Regions from separate parts of the Kocuria oceani genome, predicted to be linked through region 2. Evidence: predicted binding sites of a transcription regulator. Region 2 holds the regulator's gene; the other holds the start of a gene.
What was found. Region 2 encodes HspR, which represses chaperone genes until heat shock. Its sites were predicted from a motif close to AAGTTGAGTCNNNNNGACTCAACTT; they were not measured.
Positions count from the first base shown of each region.

Region 1 (8,936 bases), on a different contig from region 2:
GGCGTCGCGGAGGCCCGGGCGCGGGTCACGGCCAGCTTCACCCAGTCCCGGATCGCGACGTCCTTGGTCTGGCAGGCGCGCCAGATGTCGCCGGGGAAGACCTCGTGCTCGATCAGCACGGTGCCGGAGGAGTCGACGAGCTGGACGCTGCCCTTCGCGGGGATCTCGAAGGTCTTGTCGTGGGAGCCGTACTCCTCGGCCTTCATCGCCATGAGGCCCACGTTCGGGACGGAGCCCATGGTCCGCGGGTCGAACGCGCCGTGGGCGCGGCAGTCGTCGATCACGGCCTGGTAGATCCCGGCGTAGGAGCTGTCCGGCAGCACCGCCAGGGTGTCGGCCTCCTCGCCGTCCGGGCCCCACATGTGCCCGGAGGTGCGGATCATGGCCGGCATCGAGGCGTCCACGATGACGTCCGAGGGCACGTGCAGGTTGCTGATGCCCTTGTCGGAGTTCACCATCGCCAGCGCCGGGCCGTCGGCCAGGCCCTTGTCGATCGCGGCCCGGACCTCGTCGCGGACCTCGGCCGGGAGCGCATCGAGGCCGTTGAGGATCGCGGCCAGGCCGTTGGCGGGGGAGAGGCCGGCCTGCTCCAGGGTGGCGCCGTGGGCGGCGAAGAGCTCCGGGAAGAACGCCTTGATGACGTGGCCGAAGATGATCGGGTCGGAGACCTTCATCATGGTGGCCTTCAGGTGCACCGAGAACAGGACGCCCTCCCGCTTGGCGCGCTCGACCTGCTCGGCGAGGAACGCGTCCAGGGCGGCGGCCCGCATCACCGTGGCGTCGACGACCTCGCCGGCGAGCACGGGCACGGACTCCTTGAGCACCGTGGTGCTGCCGTCCTCGCCGACCAGGCGGATCTGGAGGGTGTCCTCGGAGTCCATGACCACGGACTTCTCGTTGTCGCGGAAGTCGTCCGCGGCCATGGTGGCCACGTTGGTCCGGGAGTCCGCGGACCACTCGCCCATCCGGTGCGGGTTCTTGCGGGCGTAGTTCTTCACCGAGGCGGGGGCGCGGCGGTCGGAGTTGCCCTCGCGCAGGACCGGGTTCACGGCGGAGCCCTTGATCTTGTCGTAGCGGGCGCGGGTGTCCTTCTGCTCGTCGGTCTCCGGCTCGTCCGGGTAGTCCGGCAGGGCGACGCCCTGTTCCTGCAGCTCCTTCACCGCGGCCTTGAGCTGCGGGACGGAGGCGGAGATGTTCGGCAGCTTGATGATGTTGGCCTCGGGCTTCTTCGCCAGGTCGCCGAGCTCGGCGAGGGCGTCGTCGACCCGCTGCTCCTGGGGCAGCCGGTCGCTGAAGGCCGCGAGGATGCGCCCGGCCAGGGAGATGTCCCGGGTCTCGACCTCGACGCCGGCGGTCGAGGCGTAGGCCTCGATGACCGGCTTGAAGGAGTAGGTGGCGAGCAGGGGCGCCTCGTCGGTGCGGGTGTAGATGATCTTGGCCATGTGCGGGCTGTCTCCCATGTCTGTCGACGGATGCGGGTCGGTGTGTCCTGGTGCCAAGATACCCGAGCCCGCGCCCGCCCCGTTGACCGGCGCCCGCCCGAGGGCGCTCCCGGGCACGGCCACGGGCCCGCTCCCCGGGGGGAACGGGCCCGTGGCCGCGGCGGTGCCGGGGCGCCGGCGGGATCAGCCCTCGGTGGACTGCGTGGAGCGGGTGCCGTTGACGAGCTCGCCCTCGCCGATCACCCGGTCGCCCTCCTGCCCCTCGTCCAGGGCCTGCTGCTCGCCCTGGCCGGAGACCACCTGGATCTTGCGCGGCTTGGCCTGGGCGGACACCGGGATGGTCACCGTGAGCACGCCGTTGTCGTAGCTCGCGGCGATGTTCTGGATGTCGATGCCCTGGCCGAGGTTGAGCTGGCGGACGAACGAGGAGCTCTGCCGCTCCCGGGTGATCCACTGGACGTCCTGGACCTCGGGCAGCTTCCGCTCGGCCCGGATGGTCAGCAGCTGACCGTCGACGTCGACGTCGACGCTGTCCGGGTCGATGCCGGGCAGGTCGGCCCGCAGGATGTAGCGGTCGCCGTCCCGGTAGAGGTCCATCGGCATCTCCCGCAGGCCCTGGCGGGCGAACAGCGAGGCGGCGAGGCGGTCGAAATCGTTGAACGGCGTGAACATCGTGGCCACGTCCATCATCTCCTCAACTCCATGAGCAGTGCCCTTGACATTTAGTTGAGTCATATCGGCTCAACTGTGCTCGATGATAGCGCCGTCGCGGGGCGAGGTTCAACGGTTGGCGCGGCCGATCGCCCAGGGCGAACCCGGATGCCGGCGGGGTGGTGCGGCCCTCAGCGGCGGTCGTTCGGGTAGTCCACCCCGATCCGTTCCCGGACCCGGTCGAAGAGCTCGACAAGCTCGAGGGAGTCCGCCCACGGCATCACGGGGGACTCCGGCAGCCCCTGCTGGATGCAGCGGGTGGCCTCGCGCATCTCGTAGACGTACCCGGCCCCGGTCACCTCCACCTGCTCCACGACCGGGGCGGCACCTCCGCGCGCGCCGTCGGCGCTCTGCAGCACCAGGGTCGTGGGGCAGTTGATCCGCCCGTCCACGCGCAGCCAGCCGTGCGTGCCGCTGACGGTGACCTGGTGCGGCACGGTGCTGGAGAGGGTGCCGCTCACATGGCCCCGGCCGTGCCCGAAGTCCAGGGTCAGGGCGGTGTCCAGGTCCACGGCCGTGGCGCCCAGCTCGGCCCGCGCCGTCCAGCTCTCCGGGGCGCCCAGCACGGCCCCGGTCCAGGTCAGCGGATAGACCATCATGTCCAGCAGCACCCCGCCGCCGTCGGCGTTGCGGAAGAGCCGGTGGTCGGGGTCCACCGGGCGGTGGGTGCCGATCGAGGCCTCGACCGAGCGGACCCGGCCCAGCCGCCCCGCCCGGATCCAGTGCATCGCCGTGCGGAAGCCGGGGGTCATCCGGGTCCAGACGGCCTCCATGAGGAACACCCCGTGCGCGCGCGCCAGCCCCAGGAGGTCGCGGACCTCTGCGGCGGTCATCGCCAGGGCCTTCTCGCACACCACGTGCTTGCCCGCGCGCAGCAGCGCGGACACGTCCCGGTGGTGGTAGCCGTGCGGCGTGGCGACGTAGACCACCTCCACGTCCGGGTCGGCCGCGAGGCGCTCCAGGCCCGTGCTCCCGGCGGTGTTCCCGTACGCCCGCTCCACCCCGTGCCGGCGGGCGAAGTCCTCGGCGCGGTGCTGGTCGCGGGAGCTCACGGCGACGAGCCGGGCGTCGGGCAGGGCGGCGATGTCCGGGACCACCTTCTCGGCGATGTCGGCCGTGCTGACCACGCCCCAGCCGAGCGTGCGGCCGGTCGGCGTGAGCGGGGCGTCCAGGTGGGCCGCGTCGAGGGCGGCGTCGACGAAGGGCGGGAGGGGGGTGGCAGGCATGGGCGCATTCTGCCACGCCTCGCCCGGAGGGACGGGCCCCGGCACCGAACCGAACGACCGTTCGTCGCCTACACTGGCGGCGTGCCCCGGGTCAGCCAGCAGTACAAGGACGAACGCCGCCGCGAGATCGTCGCGGCCGCCAGCCGCTGCTTCCTGGAGCACGGCTTCGGCGGGGCCTCGATGCACCGGATCATCGCCGCGACGGGCCTGTCCGCGGGGGCGCTGTACAACCACTTCCCGTCCAAGCACGAACTCGTGGTCGCGTCCGCGCGGGCGGCTCTGGACCGCGTCCTGACGGCGGACGAGGATCCGGCACCGGCCGGGGACGAGGGCACGGCCCGGGCCGCGGCGGGGGAGGGGTCCGGGCGGTCGGCGGGCGCCACCGGCGGGGACCCGGCCGGGTGGGTGGCGGAGCTGCTGGAGCGGCTCGCCGCGGACCCGGCGGCCACGCGGCTGCTGCTGATCACGTGGGGCGAGGCCGTGAGCGAACCGGCCCTGGCCGCGGTGGCCGGCGAGCACCTCGCCCGGGTGCGCGAGCAGGTCGAGGAGCGCTACGGCCGGTGGGCCGCCGAGGAGCTCGGCCTGGGCCCGGACCGCTCCCGGGAGTGGGTCGCGATGTTCGCCCAGGCCATCCTCTCGGTGCTGCAGGGCTACGTGGTGCAGTCGTGCCTGCTGCCCGGATTCGACCACGACGCCTACCTGGACTACGCGCGCACCCTGGCGGCGCAGTGACCGGGCGGCGCAGTGACCGGGCGGCCGGCGTCCGGGCTCAGGCGTTCAGCTGTCGGTGCTCGGCGGAGAGCTGCACGTAGGTCCGGGCGTTGGCGCGCACCTTCTCCCGCTCCGGCCCGGTGAGCTCGCGCCGGACCTTGGCGGGGACCCCGGCCACGAGCGAGCCCGGCGGCACCACGGTGCCCTCGAGGACCACGGCGCCGGCGGCGACCAGGGACCCGGAGCCGATCACGGCCCCGTTGAGGACGGTCGCGTTCATCCCCACCAGGACCTCGTCCTCCACGGTGCAGCCGTGGACCACGGCACCGTGGCCCACGCTCACGCCGGCCCCGATCGTGCAGGGGTGGCCGGGATCGGAGTGGACCACCACGTTGTCCTGCAGGTTCGAGCCCGCACCCAGCCGCACCGGGGAACGGTCCCCGCGCACCGTGGCACCGTAGAAGACGCCGGAGTCCGGGCCCAGCTCCACGTCGCCGACCACGGTCGCGGTCGGCGCCACGAAGGCGGAGGCGGCGATCCGGGGCGTGTGCCCGGCGTGCGGGAGGACCAGGCCGGTCGGGGCGGGGCGCTGCATGGCCCCAGCGTAGCGGCCGCCGCCGGGGATCCCGCGGCGGCCGGTCCGGCTCAGGCGTGCCGCGACGCCGCCGGGACCGTGCCCAGCGGGTGGCGCTGCTGGATCGCGACCCGGATCTTCTGCCCGCCCTTGAGCACGTACTCGGCCCCGTGCACGTGGATGGTGACGCTGCCGGCCCGCCGCGAGGTGCCCTCGAGCTCGAGCACGTGGTGGTCGATGCAGACGCGGATCACCTGGCCCCGGTAGAGGACGGTGAACTTGACCCGCTCCAGCTGGCTGGGCAGCGCGGGGTCGAACTCCAGCCACTCCCCGCGCACGCGCAGGCCCGCGTAGGCCCGGGTGACGACGTCCACGGAGCCGGCCATCGCGCCGAGGTGGATCCCCTCGCCCGTGGTCCCGCCCTGGGTGTCGTCCAGGTCGATCAGCAGCGCGTCCTGGAAGGCCGACCAGGACCGGTCCGGGTTCAGCCAGGCGAGCACCGAGGCGTTGACCACCCGGGAGAGGGACGAGCCGTGCGAGGACCGCGCGATGTAGAAGTCCACGGTGCGCTCGATCGCGGCGTGGTCCACCTCGTAGCCCATCCGTCCGAGCTCCTCCACGAGGCCGTCGGGGCCGAAGAGGTAGACGAGCATGATCGTGTCCGCCTGCTTGGCCAGCTTGTAGTTGTTGGTCATGTCGCCCTCGTTCTCCAGCAGGAGGTCGAGGCGGCCGATGTTGCGGTACTTGGCCCGGTAGAACTCCCAGTCCAGCTCGTCGAGGTCGTCGTAGCCGTGGAACTGGCTGATGGTGCCGTCCTTGTTGAACGGCACGAACATCCGCTCGGACATCCGCTGCCAGGTCCCCACCTCCTCCGCCGAGAGGCCGAAGCGGGCGGAGAGCTCCTCGCGCTGGTGCTCGACCATGTGGTGGAAGATGTGGGCGCTGTGCCGGAACAGCCAGGCCGCCAGCACGTTCGTGTAGGCGTTGTCCTTCAGCCCGCCGCCGTGCTGGCCGCGGGGACCGTCGTGGTACTCGTCCGGCCCCATCACCCCGGCGATGTGGTAGCGGCCGTCCGCGGGGTCGTAGTCGGTCAGGGACGCGAAGAGGCGGGTGATGCCGATGATCAGCTCCGCGCCCTGGCCGGCCAGCCAGTCGACGTCGTCGGTGGTCTCGTAGTAGATCCAGGCGTTGTGGGCGATCGCGAGGCCCACGTGGAACTGCCGCCAGGAGTTGTCGGGCAGCCACCGGTTGGAGTGGTGGTTGAACAGCTCCGGCGGGGTCTCCTCCCGCCCGTCCGACCCGGACTGCCAGGGGAACGCCGCGCCCTCGAGGCCGAACTCCATGGCGCGGTGCTTGGCCATGGGCAGCCGGCGCCACCGGTAGGAGAGCAGCGAGCGCGTCACCTGCGGCTCCCGCAGGTTGACCACCGGCAGGATGTAGAGCTCGTCCCAGAAGATGTGCCCGCGGTAGCCCTCGCCGTGCAGGCCGCGGGCCGGCACGCCGGCGTCGCGCAGCGACATGTGGGGGGCGAGGGTCTGGGACACGTGGAACAGGTGCACCCGCAGGGCCAGCTGGGTGAGGAGCAGCTCGGGGGTCTGCGCCTCGGGGTCCGGGCACACGTCCACGTCGTAGCGGTCCCACAGCAGGGACCACTCGACCTCGTGCGAGGGCAGCAGGCCCCGCACGCCGCTCGGGTTGCGGTCCAGCTCGGCGAGGGCCCCCTCGCGGGGGGAGCCGATCGCGGCGTCGCGGCTGGTGACGACCGCGGTGGTGGAGTCGATGATCACCGGCCGCCCGTCGGCGATGTTGACCTGGTGGCGGCGGAACTCCGTGCCGCCGGGGCGGATCTCCCGGCGCTCCCGCACGTTCTGACCGCCCTCGATCGTGGTGCGCTGCGCGGTGGTGATCTCGATCTTGGACTGCGTGGTGCGCACGTGCGAGAGCAGGGTCTCGTGGTCGTCGGGCAGCGACGTGGACTCGAGGTCCACCAGGTGGTGGTCGTTGAGGTCCTGGTACTCCGCCACCCCCGTGTTGCGGACGCTGGGGTCGATCCCCGTGCGCAGGTGCAGGCGCCCGGAGAAGCCGCGGGCGGTCACGGTGGTCTCCTGCGCGCCCAGGTGCCGGTAGCGCAGCGAGACGAGGCGGCGCTGGACGATCTCCAGGCGGGCGCGGGAGCCGTCCTCCCCGCGGTCGCCGTTGAGGTCGGTCAGCACGAGGGAGCGGATGAGCAGACCGCGGCGCAGGTCCAGCTCGGTGCGCTCCTCGGAGGGGTGCAGCCCGCCCTCGGACCACCAGTCGCCGCCGGAGACCCGCAGGTCCAGGTGCGTCCAGTTGGGCGCGTTGACCATGGACTCGTGCTCGACGTCGCGGCCGCTGAGGTGGCTGACCACCCGGTTGAAGACCCCGGCCAGGTAGTTGCCGGGGTAGTGCACCCCGTTGGCGGAGAACTCGCAGGCCGACCCGCGCACGCCCATGTAGCCGTTGGTCAGGGTCAGCAGCGTCTCCCGCCGGGCCTCCGTCGCCGGGTCGAAGCCCTCGAAGACCAGCTTCCAGGGGTGGTCGCGGCGGGCGCCGAGGTCCAGCTCGCCCACGTCGTTGAGCACGGTCGTGGCGCCGGCCCGGAACAGGTCCCGGCGCTCGCCGTGCCGGCGGATCCCCACCACGGTGCCGAAGCCGCCCGCCGCGGCGGCCTGGACCCCGGACACGGCGTCCTCGATCACCACGGACCGGGCCGGGTCCACGCCCAGCATCCGGGCGCAGGTGAGGAACGTGTCCGGGGCGGGCTTGCCGGGCAGGCCGTGCTCGGCGGCGAAGTGCCCGTCCACGATGATGTCGAAGGAGTCCTGGAGCCCGGCCGCGGCGAGCACCGGGACGCTGTTGCGGCTGGCGGTCACGAGGCCCACCGGCACCCCGGCCGCCCGCAGCCGCTCGATGAGCGCCACGGTCTTCTCGAAGACCCGCACGCCCGTGACCTCCAGGGCCTCCTGGAAGTAGGTGTTCTTCAGCGCCGCCTGGCCCTGCACCGACCACGCCCCCGGGGTCTCGTCGCCCTCGGGCAGGCGGGCGCCGCGGGAGGCGAGCAGGGAGCGGATCCCGTCCTCGCGCCGCCGTCCGTCCACGTAGTGGCGGTAGTCGGCGTCCTCGTCGAAGGCCCGCCGGTCCACCGCCGCGCCCTCCACCGCCGGCTCGAGCCGGTCGTCGGCCAGGATCCCGTCGAAGAGCGTCTTCCAGGCCGCGGCGTGCACGGCGGCGGTGTCGGTGACCACGCCGTCCATGTCGAAGATCACGGCCTCGTGGGGGATGCGGAGCTGGTCGACGGGCTGCGAAGGACCGTCCGAGCCGCCGATGCGGGGCAGGGACGCGGTGAACGGGGCGGTGGGCAGAGCGTTCACGGGGGGTTCCTCCGGACGTGGGTGCGGCGTCCGCGGCCCCGGCGGAACCGCACGGAGAAACCCAGCACGCGGCACGCTACGGACCCCGGACGCGGCGTTGCGGGTTCGGCACGGGCTCGGCGCGGCCGTCCGTGCCGACGGTTCCTGACCAGTTCATTAAAGGGCCCCGGGGCGATCGGGGCAAGCCGCCGCCGGCTCAGTCCGCCGCGAGGGGCAGATGCACGGTGAAGCGCGTCGAGCCCGGCACGCTGCGCACCCGCACCCGGCCGTGGTGGGCCTGCACGATGGCCTCCACGATGGACAGCCCCAGCCCCACGCCCCCCGAGCCCCCGGCGCGGGCGTCGTCCTCCCGGGCGAAGCGGGAGAAGATGTGCTCCTGGAACGCGGCGCCGATGCCCGGTCCGTCGTTGGCCACCGTGAGCACCGCCTCGTGGCCGGGCCCGGTGCCCAGCGAGGTGGTGACCGTCGTCCCCGCCGGCGTGTGCTGGTGGGCGTTGGACAGCAGGTTGATGAGCACCTGGCGCAGCTGGGCCGGGTCGCCCCGGACGACGACGGGCTCGTCGGGCAGCTCCAGCCGCCAGTCGTGGCCGGGCGCCGTGACCCGCCGGTCGCTGACGGTCTCGACGACCAGCTCCAGCAGGTCGACGTCCTCGGGCACCACGGGGCGGCCCTCGTCCAGGCGGGCGAGCAGGAGCAGGTCCTCGACGAGCGCGGTCATCCGCGCGGACTCCGACTCCACCCGGGACAGCGAGCTGCGGCCCTGCTCGCTCATCGGCTCGGTGAGCCGGATCAGCTCGGCGTAGCCGCGGATGCTGGCCAGGGGGGTGCGCAGCTCGTGGCTGGCGTCGGCCACGAAGCGGCGCACCCGCGTCTCGCTGCG
Region 1 covers NZ_JARAMH010000009.1:73,395-82,330, forward strand. Annotated here, with positions in the region: gene PU704_RS11615 (NADP-dependent isocitrate dehydrogenase) at 1-1,442, opposite strand, end outside; gene PU704_RS11620 (Hsp20/alpha crystallin family protein) at 1,626-2,129, opposite strand; gene PU704_RS11625 (Gfo/Idh/MocA family protein) at 2,285-3,379, opposite strand; gene PU704_RS11630 (TetR/AcrR family transcriptional regulator) at 3,461-4,111, shown strand; gene PU704_RS11635 (gamma carbonic anhydrase family protein) at 4,149-4,685, opposite strand; gene PU704_RS11640 (beta-phosphoglucomutase family hydrolase) at 4,736-8,056, opposite strand; gene PU704_RS11645 (sensor histidine kinase) at 8,253-8,936, opposite strand, start outside.
Region 1: a site for HspR is predicted at 2,166-2,190, ahead of PU704_RS11620 (Hsp20/alpha crystallin family protein). Genes of this name have one in related genera too.

Region 2 (8,936 bases):
CGCGAGGACCAGGACGAGCCCCACCACGTTGACCGTTCCCATGACCACGAGGGCGGTGCGCAGGACCGGCCCGGGCTCCGTCCTGCCGACGAGCCGGGTGTTGACGAGGGCCCCCAGGATCGAGCCGCAGGCGTTGACCGCGAAGATCACGGAGTAGCCCAGCGCCGAGTAGCCGAGCACGTTCTGCACCACGAAAGAGGAGGCGGAGATGTAGGAGAACAGCGCCCCGAACGCCGCTCCGAAGGCCAGCGCGTAGCCCATGAAGGACGGGGTGCGCAGCACGCGCCAGGAGCCGCCGACGACGGCCCCGACGCCGCCTCGGTGCCGCCGGTGCGGCGGCAGGGTCTCCGGGACCACGAGGACCGAGCACGCGAGCATCAGCAGCCCGAACGCGGCGAGCGCCCAGAACACGGTCTGCCACGGAGCCACGGTGGCGATCACCCCGCCCAGCAGAGGGGCCACGACCGGGGCCAGGGAGGTGATGGTGGCGAGCACCGAGAAGAGCTGGGCGGCCCGGCGTCCGGAGGCGATGTCCGAGACCACGGCCCGGGCAATCACCACGCCCGCCGCTCCGGCGGCGCCCTGCACCGCGCGCAGCGCGATCACCGTGCCGACGCCGGGTGCGAGGACCACGGCCACGGAGCTGAGCAGGAACAGCACGTTGCCGGCGACCATGAGCCGGTGCCTCCCGAGCACGTCGGAGACCGGGCCCAGCAGGAACTGCCCCAGGGCCATGCCGATCATGTAGCTGGTGAGGGTCAGCTGCACCGCGGAGGTCGAGGCGCCGAAGTGCGCGGCCATGGCCGGCATGGACGCGAGGTACATGTCCGTGGCCATGGGGCTGACCGCGCTGAGGATGCCCAGTGCCGCCACCAGCACGACCCGGTCCGCCCTGCCGCTGAGACGCAGACGGGAACGGACCGGCTGGCCGGGGGTGGGTGAGCTCATGGTGGGTCGGTCCTCGGGAAGGGGCGTGCAGGGGCGGGTGCGGGTGGTGATGGTGGGTGCGGGGGCGGAGCGGGGACGGGGCGGCGGGCGCCGCTGTGGATGCGTGGCAGGGCGCGGGTGCAGCCCGGTTCATGCTATCGGCGCCGGTGCGGCGAGAATGTCCTCATGAGACTCGCCGTGTACACCGGGGCATCCCTGGGCTCCGATCCCCTGTTCGCCGAGGCCGCCGCGGCCTTCGCCACCGAGCTCGCCCGCCGCGGGGTGGGCGTGGTCTACGGCGGCGGCCACGTGGGACTGATGGGCGTCGTCGCCGACGCCGCCCTGGCCGCCGGCGGCGAGGTGATCGGGGTGATGCCGCGCTCCCTCGTCGAGGACGAGACGGCCCACACCGGCCTGACCGAGCTGCGCGTCGTCGAGACGATGCACGAGCGCAAGGCGGAGATGGCCCGCCTCGCGGACGGGTTCGTGGCCCTGCCCGGAGGGCTCGGCACCCTGGAGGAGATCTTCGAGGCGTGGACCTGGCTGCAGGTGGGGGTGCACGCCAAGCCGGTCGGCTTCCTCGACGTCTCCGGGTTCTGGGGGCCCCTGCTGGACGCGGTCGCGGCGATGTCCGCCGCGGGGCTGGTGCGCCCGGACTACCGTGACGCCGCCGTGGTCGCCCAGGACGCGGACGAGCTGCTGGCCCGCTTCGCGGTGTGGGAGGCGCCTCGCCGGCGCTGGGCCGAACCGCTCCTGCCGGACAGCGCCACCGGACCGGTCCGGCCTGCGCCTAGGATGTAGGGCGATGACCGAGCACACTCCCTCCCCCGCCGACACCCCCGCCGAGCCGCCTGCCGACGAGGCCGCTGACGTGAGCGCCGAAGAGGGCGCCGCAGGAAGCGCCGAGACGACGTCCGAGGATCCTGCCGAGGAGGCCGCCGGAGAGCACGCCGGGGGCACCGGCCAGGGCCCCGTCCCGGCGGCCTTCCACCGCCGGCCGTACTCCTTCGTGCGCCGCGGTGACCGTCTGACCGCCCGCCGCCAGAAGGCGTGGGACGACTGGGCGCCCACGCGCGTCCTGGACGTCCCGCGCGTGCGCACCGACACCTCCGTGCACCCCGACCACGAGTTCGACGCGGCCGCGGCCTTCGGGCGCGAGGCTCCTCTGGTCGTGGAGGTCGGCTCCGGGCTGGGCGAGGCCGTCGTGCACGCCGCCGCCCAGGATCCCGCTCGCGACTACCTCGCCGTCGAGGTGTACAAGCCGGGGATCGCGGACCTGCTGCTCAAGGCGGGCCAGGCCGGCGTGGACAACGTCCGGGTGGTCCAGGCCAACGCCCCCGAGGTCCTGGAGCACATGCTGGCCCCCGCCTCGGTCGACGAGCTGTGGGTGTTCTTCCCGGACCCGTGGCACAAGACCCGCCACCACAAGCGGCGCCTCGTCTCCCCCGCCTTCGCCGATCTGGCCGCACGGGTGCTCGTCCCGGGCGGGCTGTGGCGTCTGGCCACGGACTGGCAGGAGTACGCGCTCGTGATGCGCGAGGTCCTGGACGCCGCCCCCCGGTTCGAGAACCTGCACCCGGGTCCGCTCGCCGACGACGAGCACCCGGACGTGGGCTGGGCCCCCCGCTGGGAGGGCCGGGTCCTGACGAGCTTCGAGCGCAAGGCACAGGAGGCGGGACGCGTGCCGCGCGACCTGACCTACCGCCGGCTTCCGTGAGCGTGGCAACCTCCCCGGACGGCTTCGTCGTCGTGCCCCCGGGAGATCCCCGCACGCGGCCGCTGCTGGAAGGCCTGCACCGGGAGTACGTGGCGCGCTACGGCCCGTCGATCGGCGCGGAGGAGATGGAGCACCACCCCGTCGACGAGTTCCGGCCCCCCACCGGAGGCCTCGTGCTGCTGCTCGAGGGCGGGCTGACGGTGGCCGGCGGCGCCTTCCGGCGGCACGACGACGCCACGGCCGAGCTCAAGCGCATCTGGACGGATCCCGCTCACCGCCGGCGGGGGTACTCCCGGCGGGTGCTGGCCGAGCTCGAGCGGCTCGCCGCCGCCGCCGGCTACCGGCGGATCTACCTCACCACCGGCAACCGCCAGCCCGAGGCCTCCGCCCTCTACCGGAGCACCGGGTACGTCCCGCTTCCCGGTGTCGCCCACAGCTACACGGACGGCGTGTACGACGTGGGCTTCGAGAAGCACCTGCGCTGAGCAGCTTCTGCGCGGCCCAGTACCTGCGCCGAGCAGCACCTGCGCCGAGCAGCACCTGCGCTGAGCGGCGCCGGGGCGCGGACGCACGGAGCGCCCGCCGTCCGCGCCGCCGGCGGGCGGCTCAGCGCTCCTGCTGCCGCGGCGGCCGGTAGAGCACCACGGCCTGGGAGATCTTGCGGGCCCGCGGGCGCGAGCCGCGGGCCATCCGCACCACGTCCCCGCCGATCCCGGCGGCGAAGATCCGTGAGGACTCCTCGGCCCGCTCCCGGGCCTCGTCGAGCTCCTGGGACAGCTCCGCCACCCTCGACTGCAGGGCCGCGACCTGGTTCTCCAGCTGCAGGATGCGCCGGATGCCCTCCAGGGACACGCCCTGCTGGGAGAGCACCTGGATCTGCTGCAGCTTCTCGATGTCCCGCTGGGAGTAGCGCCGCGCCCGGCCCGGAGCGCGGGAGGGCTTGACCAGCCCGAGCCGGTCGTACTGGCGCAGCGTCTGCGGATGCATCTCCGCGATCTCCGCGGCCACGGAGATCACGAAGAGCGGCTGGTCGGCGTCGAGAGCCATCTCAGACCCGTGCCTTCGTGGCCAGGCCCGCCCGAGGGTCGTCGTCGGCGGTCGCCTCCGCGAACGCGCGGACCGCGGCCTCGGCCGCCTCGTCCAGGTGGGCGGGCACGTGCACCTCCACGGTCACGATCAGGTTCCCCGTGCCCTTGGCCGTGCTGAACCCGCGGCCCTTGACGCGGAAGCGCCGGCCCGAGGAGGTCCCGGCGGGCACCTTCAGCCGCACCGTGCCGCCGTCCAGGGTGGGCACGTCCACGGTGGCGCCCAGGGCCGCCTCGGGGAAGCTGATCGGCACGGTGACCTCGACGTCGTCCGTGCCGTCCACGCGGGTGAAGAACGGGTGCGAGCCCACGTGCACGGTGACGTAGAGGTCGCCGGGTCCGCCGGGGCCGGAGTGGCCCTTGCCGGCGAGCTTCAGCTTCTGCCCGTCGCGCACCCCGGCCGGGACGCGCACCGTGGTCTCCTGGCCGTTGCCGCGGCGCAGCTTCACGGTGGTGCCCTGCACCGAGGAGCGGAACGGGATGGAGGTCTCCGTGCGGATGTCCTCCCCGCGGGCGGGCGGGGCCTGGTAGCCGGCCCCGGGGGCGCCGTAGCCGCCCGGGCCGCCGAACTGCGAGAACAGGTCCTCGAAGCCGCCGGCCCCGCCGAAGCCGGCACCGCCGGTGGAGTAGCTGGTCCGCCGGCGACGGCCACCGCCGCCGGCGCCGAAGATGTCCCCGAAAAGGTCCTCGAAGTTCGCCGAGCCGCCCGCGCCGGCCGGGCCGCCGGCCGTGAAGCGGGCACCGGAGCCCATGGCCCGGATCGCGTCGTACTGCTTGCGCTCCTCCGGGTCGGAGAGCACGGAGTTCGCCTCGGTGATGTCCTTGAATCGCTGCTCGGCCTCCGCGTCCCCGGGGTTCTGGTCGGGGTGGTACTGGCGGGCGAGCTTGCGGTAGGCCTTCTTGATGTCCGCCTCGGACGCGTCCTTGGAGACGCCGAGAATGCTGTAGAAGTCCTTGTCGATCCAGTCCTGGCTGGCCATGACGCCTCCTTTCTCTGGGGCCGGTGGGGGGTCCTGACGAGCAGCACCCGGTGGAAGTCCTGGGGTCGCCCCGGCGCGGTGCCGTGGCTGGGGGGACGGGAGGGGAGGCCCGTGGACGGGCCTCCCCTCCCGCGCCGGTCAGGCCGGGCCCGGCCTCACTCGGCGACGGCGACGGCCACCTGGGCCGGCCGCACGACGCGCTCGCCGATCCGGAAGCCGGAGCGCAGCACCATCGAGACCTGGTCGGGCTCGACCTCGCTGGTGGGCTGCTGGAGCACCGCCTCGTGGACGTTCGGGTCGAACGTCTCGCCGACCGCCCCGATGCGGGTCAGTCCCTGCCGGACGAGGATCTCCTCCAGCTTGTTCGCGATCGACGCGAACGGGCCGTCGGTGAGGTCCCCGGCCTGGCGGGCCGCGTCGATGTCGTCGAACACCGGCAGCAGGGTCTGCAGGAGGTCGCCGGTCACGAACGTGCGCAGCTGCTCCTTCTCACGGGCCGTGCGGTGCTTGAAGTTCACGAACTCGGCCTGCAGCCGGCGCAGCTCCTCGAGCCGCTCGGCGGCCAGCGCCGCGGACGGGTCCTCCTCCGCGGCCGCACCTGCGTCGGCGGAGCCGGCGTCGGTGGACTGCGGGGTCGAGAGGATGTCGTCCACGGTCAGGCCCTCCGGCCCGGCCTCCTCGGGGGAGCCGGGACCGGAGTCCTGCGCGGCCTGCTCGTCGGGGTTCCCGGCGGAGTTCTCGAAAGCGTTCTCCGCCGGGTTCTCGTCGGGTCCTGGCGTGGGATCGGGCATGCTCACTTCTTCTCGTTCTCGTCGTCGACGACCTCGGCGTCGACGATGTCCTCGTCGCCTGCCGCGCCGGTGGCGCCGGCGCCGGGGGCGCCCTCGGCGCCGTCGGCCTGCGCCTGCGCGTAGAGGGCCTCGCCGAGCTTGGTCTGGGACTGCTGGAGCTTGTCGTAGGCCGACTTCACGGCCGCCTCGTCCTCACCCTCGAGCGCCTGCTTCAGGGCGTCGACGTCGGCCTGAACCTCGGACTTCACGTCCTCGGGCAGCTTCTCGTCGTTGTCCTTCAGCAGCTTGTCCACGGAGTACGCCTGCTGCTCCGCGTTGTTGCGCAGGTCGGCGGCCTCCCGGCGCACCCGGTCCGCCTCGGCGTTGGCCTCGGCGTCCTTGACCATGCGGTCGATGTCCTCCTTGGAGAGGGAGGACCCACCCGTGATGGTCATCGACTGCTCGGTGCCCGTGCCCTTGTCCTTGGCGGAGACGTGGACGATGCCGTTGGCGTCGATGTCGAAGGTGACCTCGATCTGCGGCATCCCGCGCGGGGCGGGGGCGATGCCGGTCAGCTCGAAGGTGCCCAGGTTCTTGTTGTCCCGGGTGAACTGGCGCTCTCCCTGGAAGACCTGGATGGACACGGAGGGCTGGTTGTCCTCGGCGGTGGTGAAGGTCTCGGACCGCTTCGTGGGGATGGCCGTGTTGCGCTCGATGAGCTTGGTCATCACGCCGCCCTTGGTCTCGATGCCCAGCGACAGCGGGGTCACGTCGATCAGCAGCACGTCCTTGCGGTCGCCCTTGAGCACACCGGCCTGGATCGCGGCGCCGACGGCGACGACCTCGTCCGGGTTCACGCCCTTGTTCGGCTCCTGGCCGGCCAGGCGCTGCACGGTCTCGGCGACCGCGGGCATGCGGGTCGAGCCGCCCACGAGGACCACGTGGTCGATGTCGGACACGGAGATGCCGGCCTCGGCGATGACGTCCTTGAACGGCTTCTCGGTGCGCTCGAGCAGGTCCCGGGTCAGCTCCTCGAACTTGGCGCGGGTGAGGCGCTCGTCCAGGTGCACCGGGCCCTCGGGGGTCACGGAGAGGTACTGCAGGGAGATGTTGGTGCTGGTCGCGGAGGACAGCTCCTTCTTGGCCTGCTCCGCGGTCTCCTTCAGCCGCTGGAGGGCGATCTTGTCCTTGGACAGGTCGGCGCCGGTCTTGGACTTCACCTGCGACAGCAGCCAGTCGACGATGCGCTGGTCCCAGTCGTCGCCGCCCAGCCGGTTGTCACCGGCGGTGGCGCGGACCTGGATGGTGGAGAAGTCGTCCTCGTCCTTGCCGACCTCGAGCAGGGAGACGTCGAAGGTGCCGCCACCGAGGTCGAAGACGAGGATGAGCTCGTCCTCCTTGCCCTTCTCCAGGCCGTAGGCCAGGGCCGCGGCGGTCGGCTCGTTGACGATGCGCAGCACGTTCATGCCCGCGATCTCGCCGGCCTCCTTCGTGGCCTGGCGCTCGGCGTCGTTGAAGTACGCCGGGACCGTGATCACGGCGTCGGTGACCTTGTCGCCCAGGTAGGACTCGGCGTCGGTCTTCAGCTTCATGAGGATGCGCGCCGAGATCTCCTGCGCGGTGTAGTTCTTGCCGTCGATCTCCTTCGACCAGCCGGTGCCCATGTGGCGCTTGACCGAGGCGATGGTGCGGTCGACGTTGGTGACGGCCTGGCGCTTGGCGATGTCGCCGACCAGGGTCTCGCCGTCCTTGGAGAAGGCGACGACGGACGGGGTGGTCCGGTTGCCCTCGGCGTTCGCGATGACGGTGGGCTCGCCGCCCTCCAGCACGGACACCACGGAGTTGGTGGTGCCGAGGTCGATTCCTACTGCACGAGACATGGAGTGTTCTCCTTCGGGTCGAGCTGAACCGGGCGGGCCGTGGTGGCCCCGTTGAGGTCCCGGAGGTCTCAGGTCTTGAGTTTTCCTGGCTCAAGTCTGCCATGCGACCGGCCGGTGTCAAGTCGACTTGAGTCGACTCGACTCAATTTCTCTGCGGTGCTTGGCGTGAGAGCTGGCCCGCCCCCTGCTGCCGGGAGAGCTCTCCGGTAGACTGGGCTGCTGCGCCCGGGCCTCCGGGCCCTCCTCGACATCCCCGGGCCCGCCCCCGGGTCCGCCCCGCACGCCCACGCTCGCATCCCGACACGACACCGCACGCACCCGACACCGCAGGAGCCTCCGTGAGCACCACACCACCCCATACGCCGCAGTCAGAGAGCCCGAACGGCTCACCCCACCGGCCGAAGCCGCGCGAGGTGCTGCGGGAGATCAACTACCCGCACGGCATCCACCCCGCGCTGGTCCCCGGCATCGCCGTGGAGGACCAGAAGCTGCGATACGGCACGGACAAGGTGGTCTTCCTCGTCACCGCCGCGCTGATCGTGGCGTTCATCGCGTGGGGCGTGCTCTCCACCGAGTCCCTGACCGCCGCCTCCACCGCGGCTCTGGGCTGGGTGACGGGCAACGCCGGCTGGTTCTTCACCGCGCTGTCCACGGCCGCCGTGCTGTTCATGCTCGTCGTCGGCTTCAGCCGCACCGGCCGCATCCCGCTGGGCATGGACGACGAGAAGCCCGAATACTCCTTCTTCTCGTGGCTGGCCATGCTCTTCGCCGCCGGCATGGGCATCGGCCTGATGTTCTACGGCGCCTCCGAGCCGCTGAGCCACTTCGGCGCGGGCGTCCCTGGCTTCGGGGCGGATCCCGGGTCGGAGGAGATGACCGTCTACGCCCTCGTCCAGACGGCCTTCCACTGGGGCCTCAACCCCTGGGCCATGTACGCCGTGGTCGGCTCAGCCGTCGCCTACGGCGCCTACCGCCGCGGCCGTCCCCCGCTCATCAGCCGCATCTTCGTGCCGCTGATCGGCCAGCAGCGCGCCGAGGGCGGCCTGGGCCGGCTCATCGACGTGTTCGCCATCTTCGCGACCCTCTTCGGCACCGCGGCCTCCCTGGGGATCGGCGCGCTGCAGATCTCGCGGGGCCTCGAGATCGTGGCCGGGTGGGGCCCGCTGGGCAACGGCGGCCTGATCGCGGTCATCGCCGTGCTCACCGCCGCCTTCGTGGTCTCCGCCGTCTCCGGTGTGGCCCGCGGCATCCGCTACCTGTCCAACACGAACCTGCTGCTGGCCTTCCTGCTGGCCCTGTTCGTGTTCGTGGCCGGGCCCACCGTCCTGATCCTGGACCTCGTGCCGGCCGTGTTCAGCACGTACCTGCAGGAGTACCTGTGGATGACCGGGCAGACCGGCGGCTGGGGCGAGGACTCGACCGCCTTCGCCGGCGGCTGGACCGTCTTCTACTGGGCGTGGTGGCTGTCCTGGTCCCCGTTCGTCGGCATGTTCATCGCCAAGATCTCCCGTGGCCGCACGCTGCGCCAGTTCGTGACCGTGGTGCTCGTGGTGCCCTCCTCGATGTGCGTGCTCTGG
Region 2 covers NZ_JARAMH010000004.1:108,361-117,296, reverse strand. Annotated here, with positions in the region: gene PU704_RS05875 (multidrug effflux MFS transporter) at 1-948, opposite strand, end outside; gene PU704_RS05870 (LOG family protein) at 1,114-1,728, shown strand; gene trmB (tRNA (guanosine(46)-N7)-methyltransferase TrmB) at 1,733-2,644, shown strand; gene PU704_RS05860 (GNAT family N-acetyltransferase) at 2,641-3,129, shown strand; gene PU704_RS05855 (heat shock protein transcriptional repressor HspR) at 3,251-3,691, opposite strand; gene PU704_RS05850 (DnaJ C-terminal domain-containing protein) at 3,693-4,709, opposite strand; gene PU704_RS05845 (nucleotide exchange factor GrpE) at 4,865-5,500, opposite strand; gene dnaK (molecular chaperone DnaK) at 5,503-7,359, opposite strand; gene PU704_RS05835 (BCCT family transporter) at 7,698-8,936, shown strand, end outside.